Linked DNA regions of Telluria mixta. The main gene of each other region encodes a partner of the protein of the gene in region 2 in a complex. Links are inferred from orthologs where the notes say so. Each region holds a gene or a part of one and is shown on either strand. Other genes may lie near its edges.

What was found. The genes of interacting proteins can lie anywhere in the genome.
Region 1: the proteins of dnaN (region 2) and holA are in contact, whole or in part, in a cryo-EM structure (PDB 8GIZ), measured with the Escherichia coli proteins. The link is inferred for Telluria mixta from one-to-one orthologs.
Region 3: the proteins of dnaN (region 2) and P0M04_RS32410 are in contact, whole or in part, in a cryo-EM structure (PDB 8GIZ), measured with the Escherichia coli proteins. The link is inferred for Telluria mixta from one-to-one orthologs.

What each region holds. Positions count from the first base shown.
Region 1 is NZ_CP119520.1:2,539,441-2,542,982, forward strand. Bases 394-3,197 are described here. They hold holA (DNA polymerase III subunit delta), read left to right. Parts: upstream 394-1,189; coding sequence 1,190-2,206; downstream 2,207-3,197. Other genes in these bases: leuS (leucine--tRNA ligase), read left to right, coding at 394-649; P0M04_RS11310 (LPS-assembly lipoprotein LptE), read left to right, coding at 653-1,174; P0M04_RS11320 (glutamate-5-semialdehyde dehydrogenase), read left to right, coding at 2,229-3,197. In the rest of the region: more of leuS, read left to right, coding at 1-393; more of P0M04_RS11320, read left to right, coding at 3,198-3,494. UniProt on the Escherichia coli protein: Part of the beta sliding clamp loading complex, which hydrolyzes ATP to load the beta clamp onto primed DNA to form the DNA replication pre-initiation complex.
Region 2 is NZ_CP119520.1:2,343,061-2,346,703, forward strand. The notes cover bases 739-3,643. They hold dnaN (DNA polymerase III subunit beta), read right to left. Parts: upstream 2,792-3,643; coding sequence 1,685-2,791; downstream 739-1,684. Other genes in these bases: gyrB (DNA topoisomerase (ATP-hydrolyzing) subunit B), read right to left, coding at 739-1,445; dnaA (chromosomal replication initiator protein DnaA), read right to left, coding at 2,882-3,643. Also shown: more of gyrB, read right to left, coding at 1-738. UniProt on the Escherichia coli protein: Confers DNA tethering and processivity to DNA polymerases and other proteins. Acts as a clamp, forming a ring around DNA (a reaction catalyzed by the clamp-loading complex) which diffuses in an ATP-independent manner freely and bidirectionally along dsDNA.
Region 3 is NZ_CP119520.1:7,359,059-7,362,724, forward strand. Bases 346-3,273 are described here. They hold P0M04_RS32410 (DNA polymerase III subunit gamma/tau), read right to left. Parts: upstream 2,912-3,273; coding sequence 779-2,911; downstream 346-778. Other genes in these bases: P0M04_RS32400 (YciI family protein), read right to left, coding at 346-369; P0M04_RS32405 (YbaB/EbfC family nucleoid-associated protein), read right to left, coding at 380-706; P0M04_RS32415 (hypothetical protein), read left to right, coding at 3,006-3,273. In the rest of the region: recombination mediator RecR, read right to left, coding at 1-55; more of P0M04_RS32400, read right to left, coding at 79-345; more of P0M04_RS32415, read left to right, coding at 3,274-3,666. UniProt on the Escherichia coli protein: Part of the beta sliding clamp loading complex, which hydrolyzes ATP to load the beta clamp onto primed DNA to form the DNA replication pre-initiation complex.

The DNA of each region.
Region 1 (3,542 bases), 200 kb from region 2 along the record:
CGCCGCGCCGCCGGAGCAGACCCTGGAATGGTCGGAATCGGGCGTGGAAGGCGCGAGCCGTTTCCTGCGCCGCGTCTGGGCATTCGCTTATGCCCAGCGCGAGCGCGTGGCCGCCGCACTGGCCGGCCAGCAGGCAGGGACGCTCGACGAATCGCAGAAGACGCTGCGCCGCGAAGTGCACAAGGTGCTGCAGCAGGCCGACTACGACTTCAAGCGCATCCAGTACAACACGGTCGTCTCGGCCTGCATGAAGATGCTCAATACCTTGGAGTCGGCGAAGCTGGCGGAAGGCGCTGCAAGCGACGCCGTGATCACGGAAGGCCTGTCGATCTTCCTGCGCATGCTGAACCCGGTCGCGCCGCACATCACGCACGCGCTGTGGCAGGAACTCGGCTACGCCGGCAAGTACGGCGACATCCTGAACGTGGCCTGGCCGGAAGTGGATCCGGCCGCGCTGGAACAGGCCGAGGTCGAGCTGATGATCCAGGTGAACGGCAAGCTGCGCGGTTCGGTGAAGGTGCCGAAGGAAGCCGACAAGGCCGCCATCGAAGCCGCCGCGCTGGCGTCGGAAGCGGCGCAGAAGTTCGTCGAAGGCACGCCGAAGAAGGTCATCGTCGTCCCCGGCAAACTGATCAACATCGTGGTGTAAGCCATGCGCGCCCTGACCCGGAAGTTGGCGGTGCGCGCGGTCGCGGCCCTGCTGGTGGCAAGTGTCACCACAGGCTGCGGCTTCCAGCTGCGCGGTTCGAACGGCAGCTACACGATGCCGTTCCACAGCATCTATCTCGGCTTCCCGGACACGTCCGCGCTGGGCACGGAACTCAAGCGCAACCTGCGCGCGTCCGACCAGGTGGTCATCGCCGACAAGGCGACGGATGCCGAGGCGCAGTTCGTGCTGCTGGGCGAGTCGCGCAACAAGTCCATCCTGTCGCTGAACAGCCTGGGCCGCGTGCGCGAATACCTGCTGACGTACACGATGTCGTTCACCGTGCGCGACGCGAAGGGCGCGGAACTGGTGCCGCCCACGCAGATCTCGCTGCGCCGGAACATGGCGTTCGACGAGACCCAGGTGCTGGCCAAGGAATCGGAAGAAGCGCTGCTGTACCGCGACATGCAGGCGGACCTCGTGCAGCAGATCATCCGCCGCCTCGCGTCGATCAAACCAGCGACTTAACTAAAAAGGAACACCATGCAGTTGCGGCCTGAGGCGCTCGACGGGCACCTCGCCAAGGGGCTCGCGCCCCTGTACGTGATCACGAGCGACGAGCACCTGCTCGCGCTGGAAGCGGCGGACAAGATCCGCCGTGCCGCGCGCGCGCAAGGGTATTCCGAGCGCGACGTGCTCACGGTCGAGCGCAACTTCAAATGGGGCGAGCTGCTGGCCGCCAACCAGGCCATGTCGCTGTTCGGCGACAAGAAGCTGATCGAGCTGCGCATCCCCGGCGGCAAGCCGGGCAAGGACGGCAGCGCGGCCCTGCAGAACTATGCGAAAGACCTGAATCCCGACAACCTCACCCTGGTCACCCTGCCGAAGCTGGACTGGCAGACGGCCAAGGCGTCGTGGGTGGCGGCGCTGCAGCAGGCGGCGGTCTACGTCGAGATTCCGAACGTGGAACGGGCGCAGCTGCCGGGCTGGATCGGCATGCGCTTATCAAGCCAGAACCAGAGCGCGGACCGCCAGAGCCTGGACTTCATCGCCGACCGCGTCGAGGGCAACCTGCTGGCGGCGCACCAGGAAATCCAGAAGCTCGGCCTGCTGTACGAGCCGGGCAAGCTCACATACGAGCAGGTGCATGACGCCGTGCTGAACGTGGCGCGCTACGACGTCTTCAAATTGTCGGAAGCGATGCTGGCCGGCGACCCGGCCCGCCTCGTGCGCATGCTGGAAGGGCTGAAAGGCGAGGGCGAGGCGTTGCCGCTGGTTTTATGGGCCGTCTCCGAAGAAATCCGCACGCTGCTAAAATTAAAGGCAGGGATGGCGCAGGGACGCCCGCTGGGGGCCCTGCTGAAGGAATATCGCATCTGGGGCCCGCGCGAGCGCATGATGGAACCGGCGCTGCGCAGGATTTCGCTGCCGACCCTGGAAACGGCGCTGCAGCAGGCGGCGCAGGTCGACAAGATGGTCAAGGGCCTGCGCGCGAAGCAGTTCGCGGGCGATGCGTGGGATGCGATGCTGCAGCTGGCGTTGAAAGTCGCATCGACATAACGAATTCACTGGAAGAAGCACGATGGACATCACCGAGTACATGCAAACAATCGGCCGCCAGGCGCGCGCGGCCTCGCGCGGCATGGCGCGCGCAGACAGCGCCACCCGCAACCAGGCCTTGCTCCTGATCGCCGCCGCCATCGAGCGCGACGCCGACCAGCTGCGCGCCGCCAACGCGCGCGACATGGAAGCGGCGGCCGCCGCCGGCCTGGAACCGGCGCTGCTGGACCGCCTCGCGCTGTCCGACAAGGCGATCGCCACGATGGTCGACGGCCTGCGCCAGATCGTCGCGCTGCCCGATCCGATCGGCGAAATCACCGACCTGAAATTCCGCCCGACGGGCATCCAGGTGGGCCGCATGCGCGTACCGCTGGGCGTGATCGGCATCATCTACGAAGCGCGCCCGAACGTGACCGTCGACGCGGCCGGCCTGTGTATCAAGAGCGGCAATGCCGCCATCCTGCGCGGCGGCTCGGAAGCCATCCACTGCAACCGCGCGCTGGCCGCGCTGGTGGCCGAAGGCCTGCGCGGCGCCGGCCTGCCGGAGCACGGCGTGCAGGTCGTCGAGACGACGGACCGCGCCGCCGTCGGCGCCCTGATCACGATGCCGGAATTCGTGGACGTGATTGTCCCGCGCGGCGGCAAGGGCCTGATCGCGCGCCTGATGAAGGAAGCCACCGTCCCGATGATCAAGCACCTGGACGGCATCTGCCACGTCTACATCGACGCGAAAGCGGACATCGCCAAGGCGCTGCCGATCGCGATGAACGCGAAAACGCACCGCTACGGCACGTGCAACACGATGGAGACGCTGCTCGTCGCCCGCGCCATCGCGCCGACCGTGCTGCCGCAACTGGCCGAGCTGTACGCGACGAAGGAAGTGGAACTGCGCGCGGATCCGGAAGCGCTGGCGATCCTGCAGGGCTATCCGCATTTGACGCCCGCGACGGAAGAGGACTGGAGCACGGAATACCTGGCGCCGATCCTCGCCGTGAAGATCGTGGACGGCATCGACGCGGCCATCGAGCATATCAACACGTATTCGTCGAAGCACACCGACGCCATCGTTACCGAGGATTACACGGACGCGATGCGCTTCCTGCGCGAGGTGGATTCGGCCTCGGTGATGATCAACGCGTCGACGCGCTTCGCCGACGGCTTCGAATATGGCCTGGGTGCGGAGATCGGCATCTCGAACGACAAGCTGCATGCGCGCGGGCCGGTTGGGCTGGAAGGCCTGACGTCGCTGAAATACGTGGTCTTTGGCCACGGCGAAGTGCGCAAATAAATTCGGGGTCAGAGCACATTTTTCGGAAAATTCGGGGTCAGAGCACAT
Region 2 (3,643 bases):
CCGCGCAGCGGCAGGATGGCCTGGAACTTACGGTCGCGACCCTGCTTGGCGGAACCGCCTGCGGAGTCACCCTCGACGATGTACAGCTCGGCCAGCGCCGGGTCGCGTTCCTGGCAGTCGGCCAGCTTCGACGACAGGCCCAGGCCGTCCATCACACCCTTGCGGCGGGTGAGGTCGCGGGCCTTGCGGGCTGCTTCGCGCGCACGCGCCGCTTCCACGATCTTGCCGCAGATGATCTTGGCGTCGTTCGGCTTTTCCATCAGGAAGTCGGTGAGCGTCTTCGCCACGATCTCTTCGACCGGGCCGCGCACTTCCGACGACACGAGCTTGTCTTTCGTTTGCGACGAGAACTTCGGCTCAGGCACTTTCACCGACAGCACGCAGGTGAGACCTTCGCGCATGTCGTCGCCCGAGATTTCGACCTTGGCCTTCTTGGCGAAGTCGTTCTCGTCGATGTATTTGTTGATCACGCGCGTCATTGCCGCGCGCAGGCCGGTCAGGTGGGTGCCGCCGTCGCGCTGCGGGATGTTGTTCGTGAAGCAGAGCACTTGCTCGTTGTACGCGTCGTTCCACTGCATCGACACGTCGACCGAGACGTTGGTGCCGTTTTCCGACACGCGCTCGCCCGTCGCCTGGAACACGGTCGGGTGCAGGACGGTCTTGGCCTTGTTGATGTACTCCACGAAGCCGCGGGTGCCACCTTCGAAGGCGAAGATTTCTTCCTTGCCGGTGCGCTGGTCGCTCAGCTTGATGTTGACGCCGTTGTTCAGGAACGAGAGTTCGCGGATACGCTTGCTCAGGATCTCGTAATGGAACTCGACGTGCGAGAAGATTTCCTCGTCGGCCCAGAAATGGACTTCCGTGCCGCGCTTGTCGGTTTCGCCGATGACCTTGATCGGCGAGACTTCGAAGCCGTCGCGGATTTCGATTTCGCGGTTCAGCGGAACGCCGCGCTCGAATTCCATCTGGTGCACTTTGCCGTTCTGGCGGACGGTCACGCGCAGCAGCTTCGACAGCGCGTTCACGCACGAGACGCCGACGCCGTGCAGGCCGCCCGACACTTTATAGGCGTTCTGGTTGAATTTGCCGCCGGCGTGCAGTTCCGTCAGGGCGATCTCGGTCGCCGAGCGTTTCGGCTCGTGCTTGTCGTCCATCTTGATGCCGGTCGGGATGCCGCGGCCGTTGTCGGTGATCGAGACCGAATTGTCGGAATGGATCGTGACGTGGATTTCGGTGCAGTAGCCAGCCAGGGCCTCGTCGATCGAGTTATCGAGCACCTCGAACACCAGGTGATGCAGGCCGGTGCCGTCCGACGTGTCGCCGATGTACATGCCCGGACGCTTGCGTACCGCTTCCAGGCCTTCCAGGATCTGGATCGACGAGGCGCCGTACTCTTCCGCCTTGGCAGGGGAGGATTCCAAAACTGCTTGAGTGTTCTCGGACATGACTGCTTTCTCAAATAACGTGTGAATCAGACGGCGGGCCGGTGGCCTGCTGTCTAGATCGTCAATCAATACGGGGAGCGAACTTGGGTTCCCGCCTTCGCGGGAACGACGGAGCCGAGGTACGCGGCCTCAAGACCGTCGTTTCCGGCACTGCCGGAACCGACTCCCTGCGCAGGCAGGGACCCAATTACTGCTTGAATCCCCGCATACAGGACGAATATATGGACGTTTCGCCCTAATTAAATACGCATCGGCATGACGACATACTTGAAGTCGCCATTTTCCGGAATCGACATCAGCGCCGACGAATTCGAATCGCCCAGCGAGATATTCACCTGGTCGCACTTCAGGTTGTTCAGCACGTCCAGCAGGTACGTGACGTTGAAACCGATGTCGATCGTGTCGCCGCCGTAGTCGATTTCCAGTTCTTCCACCGCTTCCTCCTGGTCGGCGTTGGTCGAGCTGATCTTCATCGAGCCCGGGGCGATCATGCAGCGCACGCCCTTGAACTTGTCGCTCGTCATGATCGCGGCGCGCTGCAGCGAGCGCAGCAGTTCGTCGCGGCTGATCGTGAAGTCGTTCTTGTAGCCCTTCGGGATCACGCGGGTGTAATCCGGGAACTTGCCTTCGACCAGCTTCGAGACGAGCTCGATGTCGGCGAACGTCAGCTTGACCTGCGAGGCGGCGATGTCCAGGCGGACTTCGTCGTCGCTTTCTTCCAGCAGGCGCTGCAGTTCCAGGATGGTCTTGCGCGGGATGATGACTTCCTGGCGTTCGAACGTTTGTTCCGCCGTCACCTGGGAGAATGCCAGGCGGTGGCCGTCGGTGGCGACGGCGATCACGTTGTTACCGTCCAGCACCAGCAGCAGGCCGTTCAGGTAGTAGCGGATGTCTTGCTGGGCCATCGCGAAGTGCACCATGTTGAACAGGTGCTTCAGCGTTTTCTGCGGCAGCGTGACGGTCGCGTTGTAGGTGTCGGCCACGGACACGGTCGGGAATTCCTCGGCCGCCAGCGTCTGCAGTGCGAAGCGCGACTTGCCGCTCTGGACGGTCAGGCGCTTGTTCAGCAGGGTCATCGTGACGTCGCCCGATTCCGGCAGGGCGCGCAGGATGTCGAGCAGCTTGCGCGCCGCGACAGTCGTGCCGGTCTCTTCAGGGCCCGAACCGATGTTGGCCAGGGTCGTGATCTGCACCTCGGTGTCGGTCGACAGGAACGAGACGCTCTCGCCATTCTTGCGGATGAGGATATTGGCCAGAATCGGCATGGTGTGCCGACGCTCGACAATACCACTCACGATCTGCAGTGGCCGGAGAAGCGTGTCTCGGGTGGATTTGACCAGTTGCATAAATATCCTCGGTTATGGGTAAAAATGTTGTTCGTGCAATATTTTGCCAGAAATCATCGGGGGCACAGCCTTTTCCCCCGCGTTCACGCATCAGCCTTTCAGGGTCTGTTCCAGCACGTGCAATTCGTGGTTGCACTCGGCGTTCTTGGTGCGGTCCTGGGCGATCTTGCGGACTGCGTGCAGCACCGTCGTATGGTCGCGGCCGCCGAACAGTTCGCCGATTTCCGGCAGACTCTTCTGCGTCAGCTCTTTCGCCAGGTACATCGCGATCTGGCGCGGACGCGCGATGTTGGCCGGGCGGCGTTTCGAATACATGTCTGCGACCTTGATGTTGAAGAAATCGGCCACGGTCTTCTGGATGTTTTCCACGGAGATCTGGCGGTTCTGCACGGACAGCAGGTCTTTCAGTGCTTCCTTCACGACGTCGATCGTGATGTCCTTGCCGTGGAAGCGCGAGTACGCGAGGATTTTCCTCAACGCGCCTTCCAGTTCACGCACGTTCGAGCGCAGGTGTTTCGCGACGAAGAAGGCGACGTCGTCGTTCAGCATCACGCCTTCCGATTCCGCCTTCTTCATCAGGATCGCCACGCGCATTTCCAGTTCCGGCGGTTCGATCGCGACCGTCAGGCCCGAGTCGAAGCGCGAGATCAGGCGGTCGTCCATGCCGGTGATCTCTTTCGGATAGGTATCCGACGTGATGATGATCTGCTTTTTCGCTGCGATCAGTGCCTCGAACGCATAGAAGAATTCTTCCTGCGTGCGGCTCTTGCCACCGAAGAATTGAATATCGTCGATGAGCAGCATGTCCAGCGAGTGATAGTAATGCTTGAAGTCGTCGAAGCCTTTGCGCTG
Region 3 (3,666 bases), 5.0 Mb from region 2 along the record:
CGACGCCCGGCAGGCGGCGCAAGGCCTCGGTAAGGAAGTCGAGCGATTTGGACATAATGGACTCGCCTCCGCCAGTGCTTACTGTGCGCGCCAGGCGGACAATGCCTCGGCGGTCATGGTGGGAACGAACTCGGTGACGGCGTAGGTCGCCAGGCCGGCCTGCGCGAACGGATCGTCGCGCAGCGCAGCGTCGAGCTCGGCGCGGTCGGCCGCATGGGCGATGAGGATGCCGCCGTCGCGCGGCTCCTTGCGGCCCGCCATCAGGAACAGCCCGCGCGCAGTGTGCTCTTGCAGCCAGGCGCGGTGCGCCGGGAGGTAGGCATCGATGCGCTCGAGCGGCGCCGTGTAGGTGAGTGTAACGATGAACATAAAATGAGCATCAGAACGGCATCTTGAAGCCCGGCGGCAGCGGCAGGCCGGCGGTCAGGCCGCTCATCTTTTCCTGGGCGGTGGTTTCGGCCTTGCGCACGGCGTCGTTGAACGCGGCGGCGACCAGGTCTTCCAGCATGTCGCGGTCGTCGCCCAGCAGCGACGGGTCGATCGACACGCGCTTGACGTCGTTCTTGCACGTCATGACGACCTTCACGAGGCCGGCACCCGACTGCCCTTCGACTTCGATCAGAGCCAGCTGCTCCTGCGCCTTCTTCATGTTGTCCTGCATGGCCTGCGCCTGCTTCATCAGGCCTGCGAGCTGGTTTTTCATCATGATGTGTTCTCCAAAAAAGTCGGATGGGTAAATCGTTTATACAGTTTATACCGGCGCCGGCGCGGGGCCGGCTCAGGACGCGATCGGCCGCATGGAACCGGGCACGACGAACGCGTCGAACGTGCTCACCATGTTTTGCACGAACGGATCGGCATCGACGGTGGCCTCGGCTTCGCGCTGCAGGCGCTCGCGCCGCGCCTTGGCCTCGGCGCTGGCCGTGTACCAGGTCGGCGCGATCTCGGTCTCGACGTTCACGCGCACGGCCGGGAAGCATTCCTGCAGGGCAGCGCACAGCTTTTCGCTGTTACCGCTGGCGCGCAGCGTGTCGACCGGGACGCGCAGACGGAACGTCGCGGCGGCGCCATCCGCCACGCACTCGATCAGCTCGGTCTGGAAGGCCAGCTGCTGGGCCACGCCGCGCAGCGGCAGCGAGGCCGCGAGCGCCGGCCAGTTGCCGTCCCAGTCGATGGCCGGCACGGGCGTGATGACGTAGGCGTACGGCGGCGCGGAAGGTGCCGCGGCACGGGCCGGCACCGGAGGCGCCTGCACCGCCGGGGCTTCCATCGCCAAGGCACTGTCGTCGGAAAACTCGGTGACCCAGGCCGGCGGCTCGTCGTCGGCGACTGCCTGTTCGGCCTGTCCCTGCGCGGGCTGGCGCATCATCGCCGGCTGCGGCTGGGCGGCGGACTGGGGCTGCGTCCGTGCGGCGGCAGCGGCGGCGCCGTTCGGCGCGCCCTGGTCCCACGGGGCCGGCGCGGCGGGCGCGGAAGGCGCAGCGGCCGGAGCAGGCGCGGCGGCAGCCGGCGGTTCCGCAGCCGGTGCCGGACGCCGTGGCACGCCTCCCATGCGGGAACCGGCGCGCGCCGCTTCCAGCGCGGCATCGAGGGCCGCACGGGCCGACGTCATGGCGCGGCCGGCGCCTTGTGCGGACGGCGCTGCCGCCGGCGCGGGCGCGGGTGCCGCGGAAGCAGCCGGGCCGGCCGGACGCGCCGCGGCGGCCGGCGCAGCGGAGGCTGCCGCTGCCGCGGGACGCGCCGGTGCCGCCTGCGGCATCGTGCGCGCCAGCGCGGCCGGTGCGGGCGACGCCGCCTGCTCGGCGCCGCCCTGTCCCGGGCGGAACGCCAGCATGCGCAGCAGGGTCATCGTGAAGCCCGCGTACTCGTCCGGCGCGAGGCCGATCTCGTTGCGGCCGATCACGGCGATCTGGTAATACAGCTGCACTTCCTGCGGATCGAATTGCGTGGCGAGACGCTGGATGTCGACCAGTTCCGGCAGGTCGTCCGGCAGCGCGGCCGGCACGGTCTGCGCCAGCGCGATCCGGTGCAGCAGGGTGCCGAGGTCCTGCAGCGCGCCGTTGTACGACAGGCTGCGGCTGGCCATTTCATCGGCGACGGCCATCAGGTCGGCGCCGTCCTGGTTCGCGAGCGCGTCGAGCAGGCGGACCAGATAGGACTGGTCGAGCGCACCCAGCATGCCCTGCACGGCGTCGAGCGTGACGGCGCCGGCCGCATAGGCGATGGCCTGGTCGGTCAGCGACAGCGCGTCGCGCATCGAACCGTGCGCGCCCTGCGCGAGCAGGCGCAGGGCGGGCTGCTCGAACGTCACGCCTTCCTGGCCGAGGATGTTTTCCAGGTGGCCCACGATGTGGCCAGGCGGCATCTGCTTCAGGTTGAACTGCAGGCAGCGCGACAGCACGGTCACGGGAATCTTTTGCGGGTCCGTCGTCGCGAGGATGAATTTCACGTGCTCGGGCGGTTCTTCCAGCGTCTTCAGCATCGCGTTGAAGGCGTGGTTCGTGAGCATGTGCACCTCGTCGATCATATAGACCTTGAAGCGCGCATTGCTCGGCGCGTAGACCGCCTGCTCCAGCAGCTGGGCCATCTCGTCGACACCGCGGTTCGACGCGGCGTCCATCTCGACGTAGTCGACGAAGCGGCCGGCGTCGATCGCGCGGCACGGCTCGCACTGGCCGCACGGCTCGGCCGTGATCGATCCGTTGCCGTCCGGCCCGACGCAGTTGAGCGACTTGGCCAGGATGCGCGACAGCGTGGTCTTGCCCACCCCGCGCGTGCCGGTGAACAGATAGGCGTGGTGCAGCCGTCCGGTACGCAAGGCATGGGTCAGCGCACGGACGACGTGCTCCTGGCCAACCAGCGTTTCGAAGTTCCGGGGACGGTATTTGCGGGCGAGGACTTGATAGGACATACCGAGATTTTACCGTAGACCGGGCGAGGCGCGGCAACATTAGACGCTCATCGGGAATTCCCCTACACTGATATTTTTCTTTCAATTAGGAAAAATGAAAAACTCGTTGCGCATCCCGCTGCTTACCACTTCCCTGTTCACTTCCCTGCTGCTCGCGCTGCCGGGCCATGCCGCCGAACGCGAATGGCTCCCGTACCGCAAGCTGGTCGACGTCATCAAGCTCGACAAGTTCGACGCCCTGCCCCAAGCCGAACGCGACAAGGTCATCCTGTACGCGAAGCTGGTGCCGGTGAACAAGGCGATCTCGCCGCTGGATGCGGGCCTCGTCGTCGTCGATGGCGCCAGCCGCACGCCGCTGCCGCTCGATGCCGGCGGTCGCGCTCGCATGGCGCTGAATCCGCAGTGGATGGCACACGACGCGCAGATCTGGACGAGCCTGCCCAAGGGCGAAAAGATGCGCATGGGCTTCGACCTCGGCGCAGTTCTGCCCGAGACGACACAGTGGCGCTACGCAAGCGTGATGGGCGCCATTCCCCAGACCAATGCCGCGATCGGCAAGGTGGCCGGCGCGCTGAGCCTGTTCGTGCCCACGATGAAGTCGGTGATCTTCAAGTTCGACAAGCCGGCCCAGCTGACCATCAAGGCCTCTGGTGGCGACAAGCGCTACGCCAGCGACGCCAAGAACCATGTCAGGCTCAAGCTCGACGAGGAGATGCTGAAGGAAAATCCGCTGGTGGAGGTGTCGATGCGCCCGC